3 regions of the Mesorhizobium sp. M0106 genome follow, and region 1 is predicted to be linked to each of the others. Evidence: predicted binding sites of a transcription regulator. Region 1 holds the regulator's gene; each other region holds the start of a gene.
What was found. Region 1 encodes PhoB, which activates phosphate uptake and scavenging genes when phosphate is short. Its sites were predicted from a motif close to TGTCATNNANCTGTCAT; they were not measured.
Positions count from the first base shown of each region.

Region 2: a site for PhoB is predicted at 1,990-2,006, ahead of NKJ55_RS26670 (YdcH family protein). Genes of this name have one in related genera too.
Region 3: a site for PhoB is predicted at 3,438-3,454, ahead of NKJ55_RS12195 (esterase-like activity of phytase family protein). Genes of this name have one in related genera too.

Region 1 covers NZ_JAMYUA010000018.1:28,788-34,376, reverse strand. The annotation lists gene NKJ55_RS18700 (sugar ABC transporter permease) at 1-467, opposite strand, end outside; gene xylF (D-xylose ABC transporter substrate-binding protein) at 610-1,650, opposite strand; gene NKJ55_RS18690 (ROK family protein) at 1,937-3,181, shown strand; gene phoB (phosphate regulon transcriptional regulator PhoB) at 3,191-3,880, opposite strand; gene phoU (phosphate signaling complex protein PhoU) at 3,897-4,604, opposite strand; gene pstB (phosphate ABC transporter ATP-binding protein PstB) at 4,637-5,440, opposite strand; gene pstA (phosphate ABC transporter permease PstA) at 5,437-5,589, opposite strand, start outside.
Region 2 covers NZ_JAMYUA010000036.1:9,648-15,236, reverse strand. The annotation lists gene NKJ55_RS26685 (transporter substrate-binding protein) at 1-651, opposite strand, end outside; gene NKJ55_RS26680 (IclR family transcriptional regulator) at 780-1,583, shown strand; gene NKJ55_RS26675 (YdcH family protein) at 1,634-1,837, opposite strand; gene NKJ55_RS26670 (YdcH family protein) at 2,077-2,256, shown strand; gene ispG (flavodoxin-dependent (E)-4-hydroxy-3-methylbut-2-enyl-diphosphate synthase) at 2,459-3,712, shown strand; gene NKJ55_RS26660 (transglycosylase SLT domain-containing protein) at 3,717-4,571, shown strand; gene NKJ55_RS26655 (phosphoglycerate kinase) at 4,734-5,589, shown strand, end outside.
Region 3 covers NZ_JAMYUA010000009.1:181,612-187,200, reverse strand. The annotation lists gene NKJ55_RS12210 (MATE family efflux transporter) at 1-362, opposite strand, end outside; partial or broken gene NKJ55_RS12205 (MATE family efflux transporter) at 394-720, opposite strand; gene NKJ55_RS12200 (L,D-transpeptidase) at 925-1,713, shown strand; gene NKJ55_RS12195 (esterase-like activity of phytase family protein) at 1,859-3,337, opposite strand; gene NKJ55_RS12190 (TIM barrel protein) at 3,586-4,575, shown strand; gene NKJ55_RS12185 (sugar ABC transporter substrate-binding protein) at 4,618-5,589, shown strand, end outside.

The sequences.
Region 1 (5,589 bases):
CCGATCAGAAGGCCAAGCGCCAGGCCGATGGCCAGTGCCAGGATCCAGATCCAGGGGTTGCCTAATTGCAGACCGACCATTCGCACCAGGAAATGCACCTGCGCAAAACCCATGACCACGCCGATCAGGCCTTCGGCGGAGCCGACCGACAGGTCGATATTGCGCATGACGATAACCAGCACCATTCCGGCGGCCATTATGGCCACGGCCGAAGTCTGCACCGACAGGTTCCAGAGATTGCGTGGCGTCAGGAAGGTCCGGCTGTCGAAGTCGAACGGATTGACGCCGAGCCGTACGCTAGAAATGACATGCAGGCCGACCCAGATGACCAGCAGCGCGCCGACCATGCCGAGCATGCGCGTGTCGAGTTCGGTTGCCTTGAGAAATCGGGCAACGATGCCGAGCTCGGATTCCCGTGCCCGGTCTGCCGTGTTGTCGACCGGCGTGTTGGACGTCGTGTCGGTCATGATGTTTCTCCCGCCGGGTTGCCGTCTGCCGCGGATGCCGGAAGCAGCCTAGAAGTTATCCGCCGGAAGCGGAAAAACAACTCTTGTTGAAAAAACGCCGCGGCGAGCGGCCGCGGCGTTCGGACTTCTCGGAATCGTCGGCTCAGTTGCAGACTGGAACAGTGCCAGCCGTCACGCCGGCGCAGACCTCTTCTTTCTTGATCCAGCCGGCGTCGATGACGACGTTGAGGTTGTCCTTGGTGATGGCGACCGGGGTCAGGAACAGCGACTTGACGGTATTGCCGCCGGGCGTGGTGAAATCCTTCACGCCGGCAATGTCGGTCATCTGCTTGCCGTCGGCCAGTTGCGAGGCGATCTCGGCGGCATTCTTGCCGAGCTCGCGCGCATCCTTCCACACCGACACGGTCTGTGTGCCGAGCGCGATGCGGTTCAGCGCGGCGTGGTCGCCGTCCTGGCCCGAAACCGGAACCGATCCGGCCAGCCCTTGCGCCGTCAGCGCGGCGACGACGCCGCCGGCAGTGCCGTCATTAGCGGCGACCACGGCATCGACCTTGTTGTCGTTGGCGGTCAGGAACTGTTCCATGTTCTTCTGAGCGTTGGCCGGCAGCCAGCCGTCCGTATAGGCCTCGCCGACATTCTTGATCTTGCCGCCGTCGATGGCCTCCTTCAGCACCTCCATCGAACCGGCAAACAGGAAATCGGCATTCGGATCGGAACCCGAACCCTTGATGAAGACGTAGTTGCCTTCCGGCTTCACCTTGAAGACTTCGCGGGCCTGCATGCGGCCGACTTCCTTGTTGTCGAAGGTCAGATAGAACACGTCCTTGTTCTCGATCAGCCGGTCATAGCCGACGACCGGGATGCCTTCGTCCAGTGCCTTCTGCACGGCCGGCCCGATGGCCGAGGCGTCCTGCGCTAGGATGATCAGTGCGTTGGCGCCCTGCGAGATCAGGCTCTCGACGTCGGTGAGCTGCTTGCCGGGGTTGGACTGTGCGTCGGCGGAAATATACTTGTCGCCTGCGGCCTCGATGGCCGCCTTCATTGCGGCCTCGTCGGTCTTCCAGCGCTCTTCCTGGAAGTTCGACCAGGAAACGCCGATGACCTTGTCTTTAGCCTGCGCCACCGACGCCAGCGCCAGCGTCATGGCGACACCCGCCAGAATGGCGGTCGTGAATTTCTTCATCATATCCTCCCTGCGCCGCGTACGGCGTGACCAATTGGCTCAAAGACCAGCTTAGAAGCTCTAATTTTTTCGAGCCTCGAAAAAATACTGGCCCGATCTCCGGCTGCTGTCAACATCGATTCTGATGGATTTTGATGACTCTGCGAGTTTTTTCGAGCGTCGGAATAAACGATGACAGCGCCACCTGCATCTGACACTATTTGCCTGCATCCGACACTATTTGTCGGACATTACCGACGGCTTCCGGTTCATGAGCGGCCGCGGCAACCGGGAGGAAAGCAAAACAATGTCGGTCGGAATCCGCCATGACGATTTGCGCCGGCGCAACCGGGCGATGGTGATCTCGGCGGTGCGCCGGGCCGGCCAGCCATCGCGTACTGAGATCGCAGCTACCACCGGCCTCAGTCATTCGACCATATCGGCGATCTCTTCCGACCTGATACGGGAAGGCATCCTCGCCGAGAGCAAGGCAAGTGAGCCCGTTTCGTTGAAACGCGGTCGTCCGCAGGTCGGCCTCGCCCTCAATCCGGAAGCGGCGGCGGTGCTGACCGTGGTGTTGTCGCTGAATTTCCTGTCGGCCGCCATTATCGACTATACGGGACAGGTGGTCGCCGAGGAACAGCGCCGGCTGGACACGCTGACCATGCCGCGCGACGAGCTGATCCGTGAATGCATGGCCATCGTCCGGCGCCGGCTGCAGGATCCAGACCTTGACGTCCGCAGTGTCGCCCGCATCGCCCTGGCGATTCAGGGCATTACCGACTCCCCTGCACGCGCCATGCTGTGGTCGCCGATCACGCCGCAGACCGACATCGCCTTTGCCGACATGCTGGAGGGCGAATTCGGCATCCCGGCAACGGTGGAGAACGACTGCAACATGATGGCGGTGGCTTTGCGCTGGCGCAATCCGGATCGCTATCGCGACGACTTCATCGCCATCCTGCTTTCGCATGGCATCGGCATGGGGCTGGTGCTGAAGGGCGAACTGTTCACCGGGACGCATTCCTCGGGCGGCGAATTTGGCCACATGATCCATCGTCCGGGCGGCGCGCTCTGCCGTTGCGGGCGGCGCGGCTGCATCGAGGCGTATGCCGGCAACTACGCCATCTGGCGCAACGCCAGGCAGATGAGCGAAGACAGCGAACCGGTCGCCGACGTCAGCGACGCCGACATGCGAGCACTGGCGGCCCGGGCGCGCGAGAAAGATGGGCCGGAACGCGAGGCCTACCGCAAGGCCGGCGAAGCGCTGGGTTTCGGTCTCGGCTCGCTGTTCGCGCTGATCGATCCGGCACCGGTCGCGATGGTCGGCGCCAGTGCCGCCGCCTTCGATCTGATCGAGCCGGCCTTGCGGAAGGCAATCGCCCAGACCGCCGGCGGCCAGCATTCAGGCTCGATCTCCTTCGATACAGAGCCGAACGAATTGCCGCTGATCCGCGAAGGCTGCGCGATGCGGGCGTTAAGCTTCGTCGACCAGGAGATTTTCGCGCCGGGCGCGCAAATGAGGCCCAGCGTCAGAAAGAACGTAGCATGACCAGGCGGGTCAATCTTCCCTGATCGCATAGCCGGCACCGCGGATGGTGCGGATGACATCCGGCATCCGGCCGTTGTTGACGGCTTTGCGCAGCCGCCCGACATGCACGTCGACGGTGCGTTCGTCGATGTAGATTGTCTCGCCCCAGACATTATCGAGTAACTGGCTGCGCGAGAAGACACGGCCCGGATGCCGCATCATGAACTCGAGCAGCCGGAATTCGGTCGGCCCGAGCCTGATTTCGCTCTTCTTGCGATAGACCCTGTGCGATTCGCGATCGAGCACGATGTCGCCGACCTTCAGCACGCTGGACAGCACTTCCGGCTTGGCGCGCCGCAGCAGCGCCTTGACCCTGGCCATGAATTCCGGTGTCGAAAACGGTTTGACCAGATAGTCGTCGGCGCCGGTCGAAAGACCGCGCACCCGGTCGCTCTCCTCGCCGCGCGCGGTCAGCATGATGATCGGCAGCCGCTCGGTTTCGGGGCGCACCCGCAACCGACGACAGAGCTCGATGCCGGAAACCGCTGGTATCATCCAGTCGAGCACCAAAAGGTCGGGCACATTCTCCTGCAAACGGATCTCGGCTTCGTCCCCGCGTGTCACCACCTCGACCTGGTAGCCTTCGGATTCGAGATTGTAGCGGAGCAGCACACCCAACGGCTCCTCGTCCTCCACCACCATTATGCGTGGTGCGATCATCGGCTGGGCACCCCCATCATGTCACCGGTGCGGACATTGTCGTTTCGTCCTGCTTCGGACGATTGACCGGCAATTGCTCGCCGGTCAGCACATAATACGCATTTTCGGCGATGTTGGTGACATGGTCGCCGATCCGCTCCAGATTCTTGGCGCAGAACAGCAGGTGCGTGCAAGCGGTGATGTTGCGCGGATCTTCCATCATGTAGGTCAACAGCTCGCGGAACACGGACGTGTATTTGACGTCGATGCGCTCGTCGGCGGCACGCAGCTTGGCCAACGCGGCCGCATCGCCTGCAGCATATTCCTCGATGACACCCTGCACCTGGATGAGAACCAGCTGCGCCATCGCGTCGATGGAATGCGACAGGTCCCGCGGCGTGGCGCTGAGGCTGACCGCACTCACGCGCTTGGCGATATTCTTGGCAAGGTCGCCGATGCGTTCGAGGTCGCCCGCCATGCGGATCGCTCCGACCACATGGCGAAGATCGTGGGCCATCGGCTGGCGTTTGGCGATCAGGGTGATGGCGCGGTCGTCCAGTTCGCGTTGACGCGCATCCATGATGGCGTCGTCGGAAACGACGCGTTGCGCCAGCACGTTGTCGGAATTCAACAGGGCCTTGGTCGCCCCGCCGACCATCGAACCGGCGAGGTCGGCCATGTCGCGGATCAGCTTGCTGATCTGCTCGAGATCCTCGTCGAAAGAAGCGACTGTGTGTTCGCCCATGGTCCTGTCCTCATATGCATGATCGGAACGGCTCAGCCGAAGCGGCCAGTGATGTAGTCCTGCGTGCGCTTCTCGCGGGGTGACGTGAAGATCTTCTCGGTCCGGTCGAACTCGACCAGCTCACCCAGATACATGAAGGCGGTCTGGCGCGACACGCGCGCCGCTTGCTGCATGTTGTGGGTTACGATGACGATCGTGTAGTCGGCTTGCAACTCGTCGATCAGTTCCTCGATCTTGGCGGTCGACAACGGGTCGAGGGCCGAAGCCGGTTCGTCGAGCAGAATGACTTCCGGCTTCACGGCCACCGTGCGGGCGATACAGAGCCGCTGCTGCTGGCCGCCGGACAGGCTCAAGCCGCTGGCGTTGAGCTTGTCCTTGACCTCGCTCCACAGCGCGGCGCGCTTCAACGCCTGTTCGACGCGGCCGTCCATCTCGGACTTGCCGAGGTTCTCGTAGAGCCTGACGCCGAAGGCGATGTTCTCGTAGATCGACATCGGGAACGGCGTCGGCTTCTGGAACACCATGCCGATCTTGGTCCTGAGGAGGTTGAGATCCTGCGACCGGTCGAGAATGTTCTTGCCGTCGAGCAGCACCTGGCCCTCGGCCGTCTGTTTTGGGTAGAGCTCATAGATGCGGTTGAACACACGCAGCAGCGTCGATTTCCCGCAGCCGGAAGGGCCGATGAAGGCCGTGACACTGCGCTCAGGCAGCGACAGGCTGATGTCCTTCAGCGCCTTGCTCTGGCCGTAGTAGAAGTTGAGATTCTTGACCTCGATCTTCGTCTTCTCGGCGACCGTTTCGGCCATCGTCATGTCTGGGGACAACATCTGTGTCATCTGTCCTCTCTGCGTCCGGTAAGGCTGCGGGCGAGGATGCTCAAGCCCAGAACCGTCAGGGTGATTATGAGTGCGCCGGTCCACGCCAGTTGCTGCCATTCCTCGTAAGGGCTGAGAGCGAACTGGAAGATGGTCACCGGCAGGCTGGC
Region 2 (5,589 bases), on a different contig from region 1:
CACCGTTGACAGGTCGACCGCGGCGGCGTCGACGCGCTTCGATTCCAGGGCCTGCAGCACGTTGGCCTGCGTGTCTATCTGCATCACCTGCGACTCCGGCAGGACGATATGCACGTTAGCCTCGGCATCGACATTTTGCAGGATGGAAATCCGCGTCGCCGAACCGCCGGCAAGCAGCTTGTCGAAGGTCTTGTTTTCGGCGTTCGGAAGGGTCAGCAAGGCGATGCCTTCGACGTAGTAGGGTCGGGAGAAGTGGATCAGCTGCGAGCGCTGGGCGGTCATGGTCATGAACTGGATGGTGATGTCGACCTTGTTGGTGGTCACGTTCGGAATGCGCTGAGCCGGATCCTGCATGACGAATTCCACTTTGGTCGGATCGTCGAAAAGCCCCTTGGCGAGAATGCGACCCATGGTGATGTCCATGCCCACCAGTTCGCCGGCGTCGTTCTCGAAATGCCAGGGCGCATTGGTACTGCCGGTGCCGACGATCACCTTGCCGCGCTCGAGGACGGTGCGCAGCAGGCTGTCCGGCGCTGCCTGGGCCGCCGCTTTCTGAACGTCGACCGCGGTAGCGGCGCTCATCACTCCGGCCGTTGCAAGCCCGGCCATTCCCAGTTTCAGAAATTCACGCCTTTTGGATGTGTCGTTCACGGCGACCTCCTTTCGTGTTGAGTTCCCCTTTGGACCAGCAGTACAGGCATCAGTTGCAACTGACATCATTGTCCCTTACAAGAGACGCCTGTACTCTGTACAAGACAGATTAACATCAGGGATCGATAATGCAAGAAGGTAATGCCTTGGCCGCTCGACCGGACGCCGGTCTGGACGAAGACAAGAACTCGGGTTCTCGGGAGAAGGGCCTCAACCGGGTCCTCCAGATTTTGGAGTTTCTTCACGCGACCCAGCGCGCGATCGGCATCGGCGATCTTGCCAAGGGGGTAAACGCGCCGCGTTCGACGACTTATACGCTTGTGCGCTCGCTGGTCGACGCAGGCCTGCTGGAAATGGCCGGAGACGGCAATCGGGTCTATTTCGGAAAGAAGCTCTATCTCTACGGAATGGACTATGTGCGGGGCAACGACCTGCTCAGGCGAGGGCGCCAGGAAGTCGACCATCTGTCACGCGAGACCGGCGAGACCTCGGAGTTGTGCATGCTGCAAAGCGGCCGCTACACCATCGTCCATTCAAGCCCGGGGACGAGGCCATTCCGGATCAGCTCGGCGACCGGTCTGCAAATACCGCTCCCCTGGACAGCTTCCGGGCGACTGCTCCTCGCCGGCTTCGACAGGGCAGCGATTGAGGATATGGTCTCCGAGGACGATCTCGTGCTGCCGGACGGCCGCAGATTGCAACTCGACGATTTCATAGACGACATCGCCGTCGCCAAGTCGGCCGGCTACTGCGTCACCTCCGGCCTTGTCGATGCCTACACGAAATGCCTGGCCGCGCCGGTCTTTTCAGCGCCGGGCAGGGTCGAGGCGACGATGTGCCTGGTGGTTCCGATCGATACCTCGACCGAAAAGACCGACAACCTGATAGCGTTGTTGCGCGAGCGCGCCGCACGGCTTTCGATCGCGGCATAACCGCTTTTCCAGCAGGCCCCGCCGGCGTTCGTTCAAACAATGGCGTTCGTTCAAGCAATAATGTCTGGAATGATCTTGTCTTCCAGCGCCATCAGCCTGTCCTTCAGGAAAAGCTTCTTTTTCTTCATGCGCTGGATCTGCAGCGGGTCGCAATTCATGGCGATCATCGCATTGATGGCCGCGTCGAAATCGGCGTGTTCCTGCTTCAGCCGGGAATATTCGAGGCGGATATCTGCCTGTTCCTGATCGGACATTTTTACCGTCTGCACGTCTGCGGCGCCCAAACTATGGGCCTGATTGGGCGGGACCGGGGCTTCTTGCACCGGCGCGCAGCCCATATCACATTTCATATTGGCGTGGAATGCTACCACGCAGCATTCGACATCGGTGCGCGATGGTGGCACACTGTCATTATGCCGTCATAGAAGCGAGCCTGCGGTGGACGTGCCATGACGGCTGCAATCCGAGGAAACCATGAAAGGGAGAACCAATCATGTCTCTTGCATCCCATCTTGATGAGCTGCAGCGGAAACACGGCGACATCGAACGGGAAATCGACGATGCGATGACCCATCCATCGGTAGACGACCTCGAAATCGTGAATCTCAAGCGGCGCAAGCTGGCGCTCAAGGACGAGATTGAAAAACTGAAGGCGAAACCGACGACGCACTGAAACCCTTCCAGGACTAGAAGCGCCACCCGGCGCGCGATCTTTCCGGTGGCATGTCTCTATGCTGCCGGAAACGCCCATGGATTTGCGGTAAGCTGCCATCTTGTTGTTTCCGATTTGCTGGGCCTGCGCGCCAGTCGCCATTGACAAGCCATCTTTGCTCCTCCACCTCATGCCCGGACCTTCAAGATTAAAGGCAGCCGGCATGACCGGATATTTTTCCTCACCCTTCCCACGCCGCAGGTCGGTCGGTGTCGATGTCGGCGGCGTGATGGTCGGCGGCGGCGCGCCGGTCGTCGTCCAGTCAATGACCAACACCGATACGGCCGATGTCGACCAGACGGTCGCGCAAGTGGCGGCGCTGCATCGTGCCGGCTCCGAGATCGTGCGCATAACCGTCGATCGCGACGAAAGCGCTGCGGCCGTACCGGCCATCCGCGAGCGGCTGGAACGGCTCGGCATCGACGTGCCGCTGGTCGGCGATTTCCACTATATCGGCCACAAGCTCCTGGCCGACCACCCGGCCTGTGCCGAGGCACTGGCCAAATACCGTATCAATCCCGGCAATGTCGGCTTCAAGGACAAGAAAGACCGGCAGTTCGCGGCGATCGTCGAGATGGCGATCAAATACGACAAACCGGTGCGCATCGGCGTCAATTGGGGTTCGCTTGACCAGGAGCTGCTGACCCGGCTGATGGACGACAACCAGGCCCAGGGCTTTCCGCTGACGGCGCAGGAAGTGACGCGCGAGGCAATCGTGCAATCGGCGATCCTGTCGGCCGGAATGGCCGAAGAGATCGGCCTTGCGCGCGAGAAAATCATCCTGTCGGCCAAGGTCAGCGGCGTGCAGGATCTGATCGCCGTCTACACCGAGCTTGCCACCCGATCCGACCATGCGCTGCACCTCGGCCTGACAGAGGCCGGCATGGGCTCGAAAGGCATCGTCGCCTCGTCCGCTGCCATGGGCATCCTGCTCCAGCAAGGCATTGGCGACACCATCCGCATCTCGCTGACGCCGGAGCCGAACGGCGACCGCACGCGCGAGGTGCAGGTGTCGCAGGAACTGTTGCAGACCATGGGCTTCCGGCAGTTCGTGCCGATCGTCGCCGCCTGCCCGGGCTGCGGCCGCACAACCTCGACCGTGTTCCAGGAGCTTGCCCAGAACATCCAGGCCGACCTGCGCAAGAACATGCCGGTGTGGCGCGAACAATATCCCGGCGTCGAGAACCTCAAGGTCGCGGTGATGGGTTGCATCGTCAACGGTCCGGGCGAATCCAAACATGCCGATATCGGCATTTCGCTGCCCGGCACCGGTGAGACACCGACCGCCCCGGTGTTCGTCGACGGCAAGAAGGCGGCGACCCTGCGCGGCCCATCGATTGCCGCGGATTTCGAGAAGATGGTCGCCGACTATATCGAACGGCGGTTCGGGCAGCACGACAAAGCCGCGGCGGAGTAGTTCGATGCGGCGTTTGCTGGGCGCGGCGCTGGTTGTCATTTGCGGGCTGATCTGGGCGACAGCCGTTCAGGCCGATCCACCACGGCCCGCCAAAAAGAAGCTGATCGACCAGGTTTGCAACCTGATCGAGACGCATGCCGACCAGAACGGGCTGCCCCGGGATTTCTTTGCCCGGCTGATCTGGAAGGAAAGCCGTTTCGATCCCAATGCGGTCAGCCCCGTCGGCGCTGAGGGTATCGCCCAATTCATGCCGGGTACCGCCAAGATGCGCGGGCTCGCCAATTCCTTCGACATCGAACAGGCGATCCCGGCCTCGGCAAAATACCTCGCCGAAATGAAATCCGGTTTCGGCAATCTCGGCCTCGCCGCCGCAGCCTACAATGCCGGCGAGAGCCGGGTGACGCGCTGGCTGAATTCCGGCGGCTTCTTGCCGATGGAGACCGAAAGCTACGTTCTGGACGTCATGGGCGAGCCGGCCGACAACTTCACCAATACCGCCTACGCCGGCGTCATCCGGCCGCTCGACAAGAAGGCGAGTTTCGCTGCCGCTTGCCGCGAGCTGCCGGTGATCATGTCCAGAACCGTGCCGATGTCGTCGATCAACATCAAGCCGTGGGGCGTGCAGGTGGCCGGCAATTTTCGCCGCGCCGCGGCGCTCAACCAGTGGCTGAGAGTGAAAAGCCGGTTCCCGGCACTGCTTGCCGGCCACGATCCGGTGGTCAGCCGGGTCCGCACACCGATCGGCAGGCGCGGCATCTATGCCGTGCGGATCGGCGCCGATAGCAGAGCCAAGGCCGACACAATCTGCGACAAGCTGCAAAGCGTCGGCGGCGCCTGCATCGTGGTGCGCAACCGGTAAAGCCATATGTCGGTGCGTTTTGCGCCATTGCTGCCCATCTCGCTCCCCGTGGGCACTTCGTCCTCGATACGTGAATCATATTTTCGGTGAACCGTTAGGCAGGTCTTGCATCGTCGTCGATGCGGGGTAAGGTCCCCGCGATTTTTCGCGAAAGGGATCAGCATGGCCGGCTTCAAGACACTGGACGACATCGGCAATATCAGCGGCAAGCGTGTGCTGGTGCGTGTCGACCTCAACGTTCCCGTCACCGAGGGCAAGGTCACCGACGCCACCCGCATCGAGCGCATTGCGCCGACCATTGCCGAGCTCTCCGGCAAGGGAGCCAAGGTCATCCTGCTTGCCCATTTCGGCCGGCCCAAGGATGGACCTGCGCCGGAATTCTCGCTCGAGCCGATCGCCAAGGCGACGGCGGACGTGCTCGGCCGTCCGGTTGGCTTTGCCGCCGACTGCATCGGTGACAAGGCGGCAAATGCCGTTGCTGCCATGAATAATGGCGACGTGCTGCTGCTCGAGAACACCCGCTTCAATAAGGGCGAGGAGAAGAACGACCCGGCCTTCACCGAAAAGCTCGCCGCTAACGGCGATATCTTCGTCAACGACGCCTTCTCTGCTGCGCACCGTGCCCATTCGTCGACGGAAGGGCTGGCGCATGTGCTGCCGGCGTTCGCCGGCCGCACCATGGAGGCCGAGCTCGATGCGCTGGAAAAGGGGCTTGGCAATCCCGTCCGCCCGGTTGTCGCCATCGTCGGCGGCGCCAAAGTCTCGACCAAGATCGACCTGTTGATGAACCTGGTGAAGAAGGTCGACGCGCTGGTCATCGGCGGCGGCATGGCCAATACGTTTCTAGCGGCGCGCGGCACCGACGTCGGGAAATCCTTGTGCGAGCATGATCTCGCGACCACCGCCAAGCAGATCATGATCGAGGCGGCCGAGGCCGGCTGCGCCATCATCCTGCCCGCCGACGGCGTTGTCGCCAGGGAGTTCAAGGCCGGCGCCGCCAGCGAGACCGTCGCCATAG
Region 3 (5,589 bases), on a different contig from region 1:
GGCCGCAGCAGAGCGAGATTGGCGCCGGCCAGCCGCAGCGGGTGCTTGCGCGCATAAAGCACGATCAGGATGGCAACCACGCTTACCGTCTGGCCGATCAGCGTCGAGGCGGCCGAGCCGGCGATGCCGAGTTCGGGGAACGGGCCGATGCCGAGGATGAGCAACGGGTTCAAAATGACGTCGAGCACGACGGCCAGCGCCATAAAAAGGAAGGGCGTGCGCGAGTCGCCGGCGCCGCGCAGCACCGTCATGACGAAGGAGAGCAGGTTCATCATCGGCACGGCGAGGAAGATGATGCGCAGATAGGAGCGCGCCAGCGGCAACGCATCGGCCGGCGGTGCCGAGTGCATCGAGGATCGCATCGACCCAGATCCAGCCGCAAACCGCGAACACCACCGAGACGAGGAAGAAGAAGGTGGCGCTGGTGCCGACGATGCGCCGGGCTTCGGGCAGGTCACGAGCGCCGACGGATTGCGCGACCAGGATGGTCGCCGCCATGCCGATGCCGAACACGGTGCCGAGGATGAGAAACAGTACGAGGTTTGCATTGGACGTGGCGGTCAGCGCCGCTTCACCGAGGAAACGGCCGACCCACACGGCATTGATCGAGCCGTTGAGCGACTGCAGCACATTGGAGCCGAGCACCGGCAGGGCAAACAGTAGAAGGGTGCGCGGGATAGGCCCACTGGTGAGGTCGCCGGTCTGCCGGCGCGCGGGCATGTTGTCGTCCATGGCAGGCAACTCGGCGAAGGCTTGTCTTGAGTCCGCAATGATTGCCGATTTAACGGGAGAGGTCGATGCGGCGCTGTAAATTCCGCCTGGCGTGCCTTGGTCTAAGCATTTCTCAAACCTTCCGGAATCGTATATTGATCCCGCACGCGTGGGGCCGCATTTTCCTGGATCTCATGGGTAAGCCGGGGGCTCATGTCCGATATTCCGTTGTTTTTTGAGCGCCTGAACCGGCGCGCCTTTCTTGGTGCATCCGCTCTGGGCGCGGCCTCCGTGGCTCTTTCGTCGTGCACCACGACGGACGTGGCGGCGCCGCCGGTGCCCGCGGCACCAAGCGATCCGGCTCTCGGCGATGCCGCAAGCATGTATACCGCGCGCAGCGACGAGGGCTATCAACTGCCGGCAATCCCGGTAGCCAAGGTCGATCCGAAATTCGTGCGTCAAATCGTGGCCGACCCGACTGGAGAAAAACCCGGCACGATCGTCGTCGATACTTCCGAGCACTTCCTCTATCTGGTGCGCGACGGCGGCAAGGCAATTCGCTATGGCGTCAGCCTCGGCAAGGCCGGTTTCGGATGGACCGGCAGCGCCGTGGTTCAGGCGAGGAAGAAGTGGCCGGTCTGGACGCCGCCGCCGGAAATGATCCAACGCCGGCCGGAACTGGCGAAATACAAGGACGGCATGCCGCCCGGCCCGCAGAGCCCGCTTGGCGCCCGCGCGCTGTATCTCTTCCGCGACGGCAAGGACACGATGTATCGGCTGCACGGCACACCGGAGTGGGATTCCATTGGGAAGAACGCTTCCTCCGGCTGTGTGCGCTTCATGAATCAGGACATTATCGACCTCTACAGCCGCGTCGACGGCGTCGCGCCGGTCTTCGTGCGCCCGAACCTGTCGGCCGCCGGGAAGATCGCCGCCGTGTCGAACAGGACGGCCGAGCCGATCGATGCCGGCGTGCCAAAGGACGCGGAGATGTTGAGGTAAGTGCCGTCGACTGGATCGTCAGTCGCAGGTTTGCAACGCACTAGGACACCGTCCTTGCGCGGGCGAGCCGCAACTGAAGGGCACGACCGCTCAATCGCGCCAGCTCAGGCGGACGCGTTCCGCGCGTCCGCCTGTATGGGTGCCGCTACTTCTTGGCGAGGCCTGGGAGCGTGACCTGATAGACCAGGAACATGGTGTCGACATCGGCGCCATCCTCGGCCTTGTAGGCCGCGCCTACCTGGAAGCCGTCCTGCGTGAGGAAGTCATTGTCATTGGCGACGAACAGGAAATAGTCGTCGGGCAGTGTTGGATCGAGGACGCTCACCACCGACATCGCCTCCCATTTCTCCGAAACGTTGTTGCGGTCGTTGGGCGCGCCATTGTGCAACCCGAAGCGGCCGAGCTCGCTCTTGTCGTTGATGTCGATGAACGGCGTCAGCTTGGCCGGCGTCACCGATGGATCGAGCTCACCCGTGGGCGCCAGCGGCTTGTCCTTGTCGAATTCTGTGCCGGCGACATCGGTTGCTGTCGACACATCGACGACGCTGATCTCGCGGTGGAGCGAGGTGTCGCCCTTCAGCCCCTGGCCGTTGCCGCTGTCGCGCGCCAGCATCAGGAAGGTCTTGTCCGACAGCGCCACGATTTCGCTCTGCGCGGCGATCTTGGTTTTGCCCTTGGCATCGGTGAACACCGGCAGCGGCACGACATATTCATGCGCGAGCTTGAGCTGGCCGGGATCCGAGGCATCGTAGACCAGCGCGCGCGTGTTCTGACGCGTCGAGGCGGAATCGCCGCCATCCTGCCTTGGGGCCGACTGCAGCACGGCAATCAGGAACTTCCCGTCCGGCGTCAGCGCCATGCCTTCGAGGCCCTGGTTGTTCTGACGGCCGGTTTCGGGATCCTTCGGATCTGGGTCTGCCGCGCCAGGTCCGGGATTGTTGGAAGCAAAGTTTGGCGTCCCGTGACGCATCGGGACAAGCGCCGCCGGCGGCTGCGTTGCCGACATCAGACGCCCATCGGCGGAGAAGCGGTAGATGTTCGGACCGTATTCGTCCGAGATGAACATCGTGCCGTCGGGCAGCCGTGCGATCGCTTCGTTATCGAGCGCGAGCTTGCCGTTGGCTTCGGGCAGGATCGGCATGTCGTCGGTCGCGGCACGCACGCCGTTGAGCGGATCGAGGCCGGTTGCGTCGGCGCCCTTGTCGTCGCTCAAAAGCATGGTGTCGGCAAGCGTCGCCTTGAGGCCCGATTGTTCCTGGCCGGTGGCCGGCACTGCACCCGGCGCGATCGGGGCGAACTCGAGGGCGATCGTGTTGAGGCGCGGGCGGTAATCGGTGGTACCGACGACATTGTAGCCGCGGTCCGGCAACAGCCATAACGAGCCTTTGTAGCCATCGGCGCCATGCGTCCAGCCGGCAGCGTCGATCGACATGCCTGAGCCGGAGCCAAACGTCTCGCCGAACTTGTCCTTCTGGCTGGCCGGGATGCGGCCGACACCGACCAAGCCCTTGTTGACGAAGCTGACGCCGCCGACGGTCGCGGCGTTTTCTGCCAAGGCCGGAGTCAAGGCGGTGAACATCGCCAGCGCGACGGCGAGGGACGCGGTTCGGTGCAGGTTTTTCATGGAAATCCTCTTTGTGACAAAGCTGCCGGGGCACGAAAAAGCGTCGCGTCGCATCAAGGATGCCGCGAAAGCCTTCGGAGAAGCGATCTAGGACGCGAACATGATACTTGCGTGACAGTGCCGCGCTTGCTTGTCCCCACGTGGTCGCAACTGGCCTAGGTATGGCGAATTCGTCGTCGCCGAGCGAGCAATTAACAACTTTACAAATAATCGTTATTATGTAAAGTTATGACAATGAAAGGTCCCCGATGACTGCCTGTCGTTTCGCCACCCGCCTCAATTCCTTTGCCTCGCGGCCACAGTCCGAGTGGCCCGATCTTGTCGGCAAACCGTCCATGCTGCAAATGGCGGCACGTGCGGCGAAGGTTGCGGAGTTGACCGATCTCGACCTCAACTTCCCCGACCATGTCGGCGAAAAACCTACGGAAATAGCGCGCAAACTCGGCGACATCGGGCTTTCCATCAATGGTTTCGCCATGCGCTACTACTCCAATCCGGCTTTCAAGCTCGGTGCCTTCACCAATCCGGATCCTTCCGTTCGCCGCGAAGCCATCGACCTGACCAAGGCCGGCATCGACGCCACCCGCGAGGCGGGCGCCGGCCTGATGACGCTGTGGCTCGGGCAGGATGGCTTCGATTATGCTTTCCAGGCCGATTATGCGACGCTCTGGCAACACGAAATCGATGGAATTCGTGAAGTTGCGGCGCATGACCCCGATTGCCAGATCAGCCTTGAATACAAACCCAACGAGCCGCGCTCCTACAGCCTGATGCCCGATGCGGCGACGACATTGCTGGCGATCCGCGAGATCGGCCTGCCCAATCTCGGCGTGACGCTCGATTTCGCCCATGTGCTCTACGCCGACGAGCAGCCGGCCTTTGCCGCTGCGCTGGTGGCGCGACACAGCAAGCTGCTCGGCGTGCATCTCAACGACGGCTACGCCAAGCGCGACGACGGCTTGATGGTCGGGGCCGTGCATACGCTGCAGACGATCGAGCTGCTCAGGCAGATCCGTCGAGACGGCTATGCCGGCGCCATCTACTTCGACACGTTCCCCGACATGACCGGGCTCGACCCGGTCCACGAATGCGAAGTCAACATCGCGACTGTCAAGCGCATGCTGCGCGTCGTCGATCGGCTGGAAAAGGACAATCGCCTGTCAGCCGCCGTCGACCGTCAGGACGCGGTCGCCTCGCAGGCCATCGTCCAGGAAGCCATGCTCGGGCCGGACAGCTGAAGCTCCGGCGCCATCACCGTTTTCAACCAGGGAGGAAAGACCATGAAATTTCTGCTTGCCACCGCCACCGCTGCCCTGATGGCGCTGTCTATAGGCTCGTCGTTTTCCGCGGACCTCGCGCCGCTCAATTCCGACACCGAGAACGATCGCATCGACTGGTCGCAGCTCGAGGCCAAGTTCGGGGCCTTCCCCAAGCTGCCCGAGGGCACCAAGGCGGGTGCGGTCTCCAAGACGCTGACCAACGAATACTGGCGCTCGCTGGGAGAGGGCTACAAGTCGTTCGGCGACCGCACCGGCGTGCCCGTGGTCTACCAGGCGGCGCAGAGCGAGGGCGACCAGCTCGGCCAGCTCACCATCGCCGAAGGCCTGGTCACGCAAGGCTACAACGTGCTGCTCGTTTCGCCGCAGACCGACTCCAACCTGCAGCCGATCATGGAACAGGCCAAGGCAGCCAATGTGCCGGTGGTCAACGTCAACGACGCGGTCATCCCGCAGGCCGAGCACTATGTCGGCAATGTCCAGCGCGACAACGGCGTGCGCGTCGCCAAATGGTTCATCAAGAACCGGCCGGATGGCGGCAAGGTCGCCATCGTCGAAGGCCAGGCCGGCGTCTACGCCGCCGTCCAGCGCACCGACGGTTTCAAGACAACGATCACCGAGGCCGGCAAGTTCGACGTCGTCGCCAGCGTCCCCGGTAACTGGGATCGCCAGACCTCCTACGACGCGGCCACCAACATCCTGCAGCAGCACCCCGACCTGATCGGCTTCTATGCCAACAATGACGGCATGGCGCTGGGCATCGTCGAGGCGGTCAAGGCTGCCGGGCTGCAGGACAAGGTTGCGGTCTTCGGCACCGACGGCATCTCCGACGCCTATGCCTCGATCCGCGCCGGCGAGCTGACCGGCACCGTCGATTCGTTCCCGGTGCTGACCGGCGAGGTGGCGCTGGAATCGGCGCTGCGGCTGGTGGCCGGGCAGAAGCTGCCGCGCGTCGTTGCCACGCCGCAGGCGCTG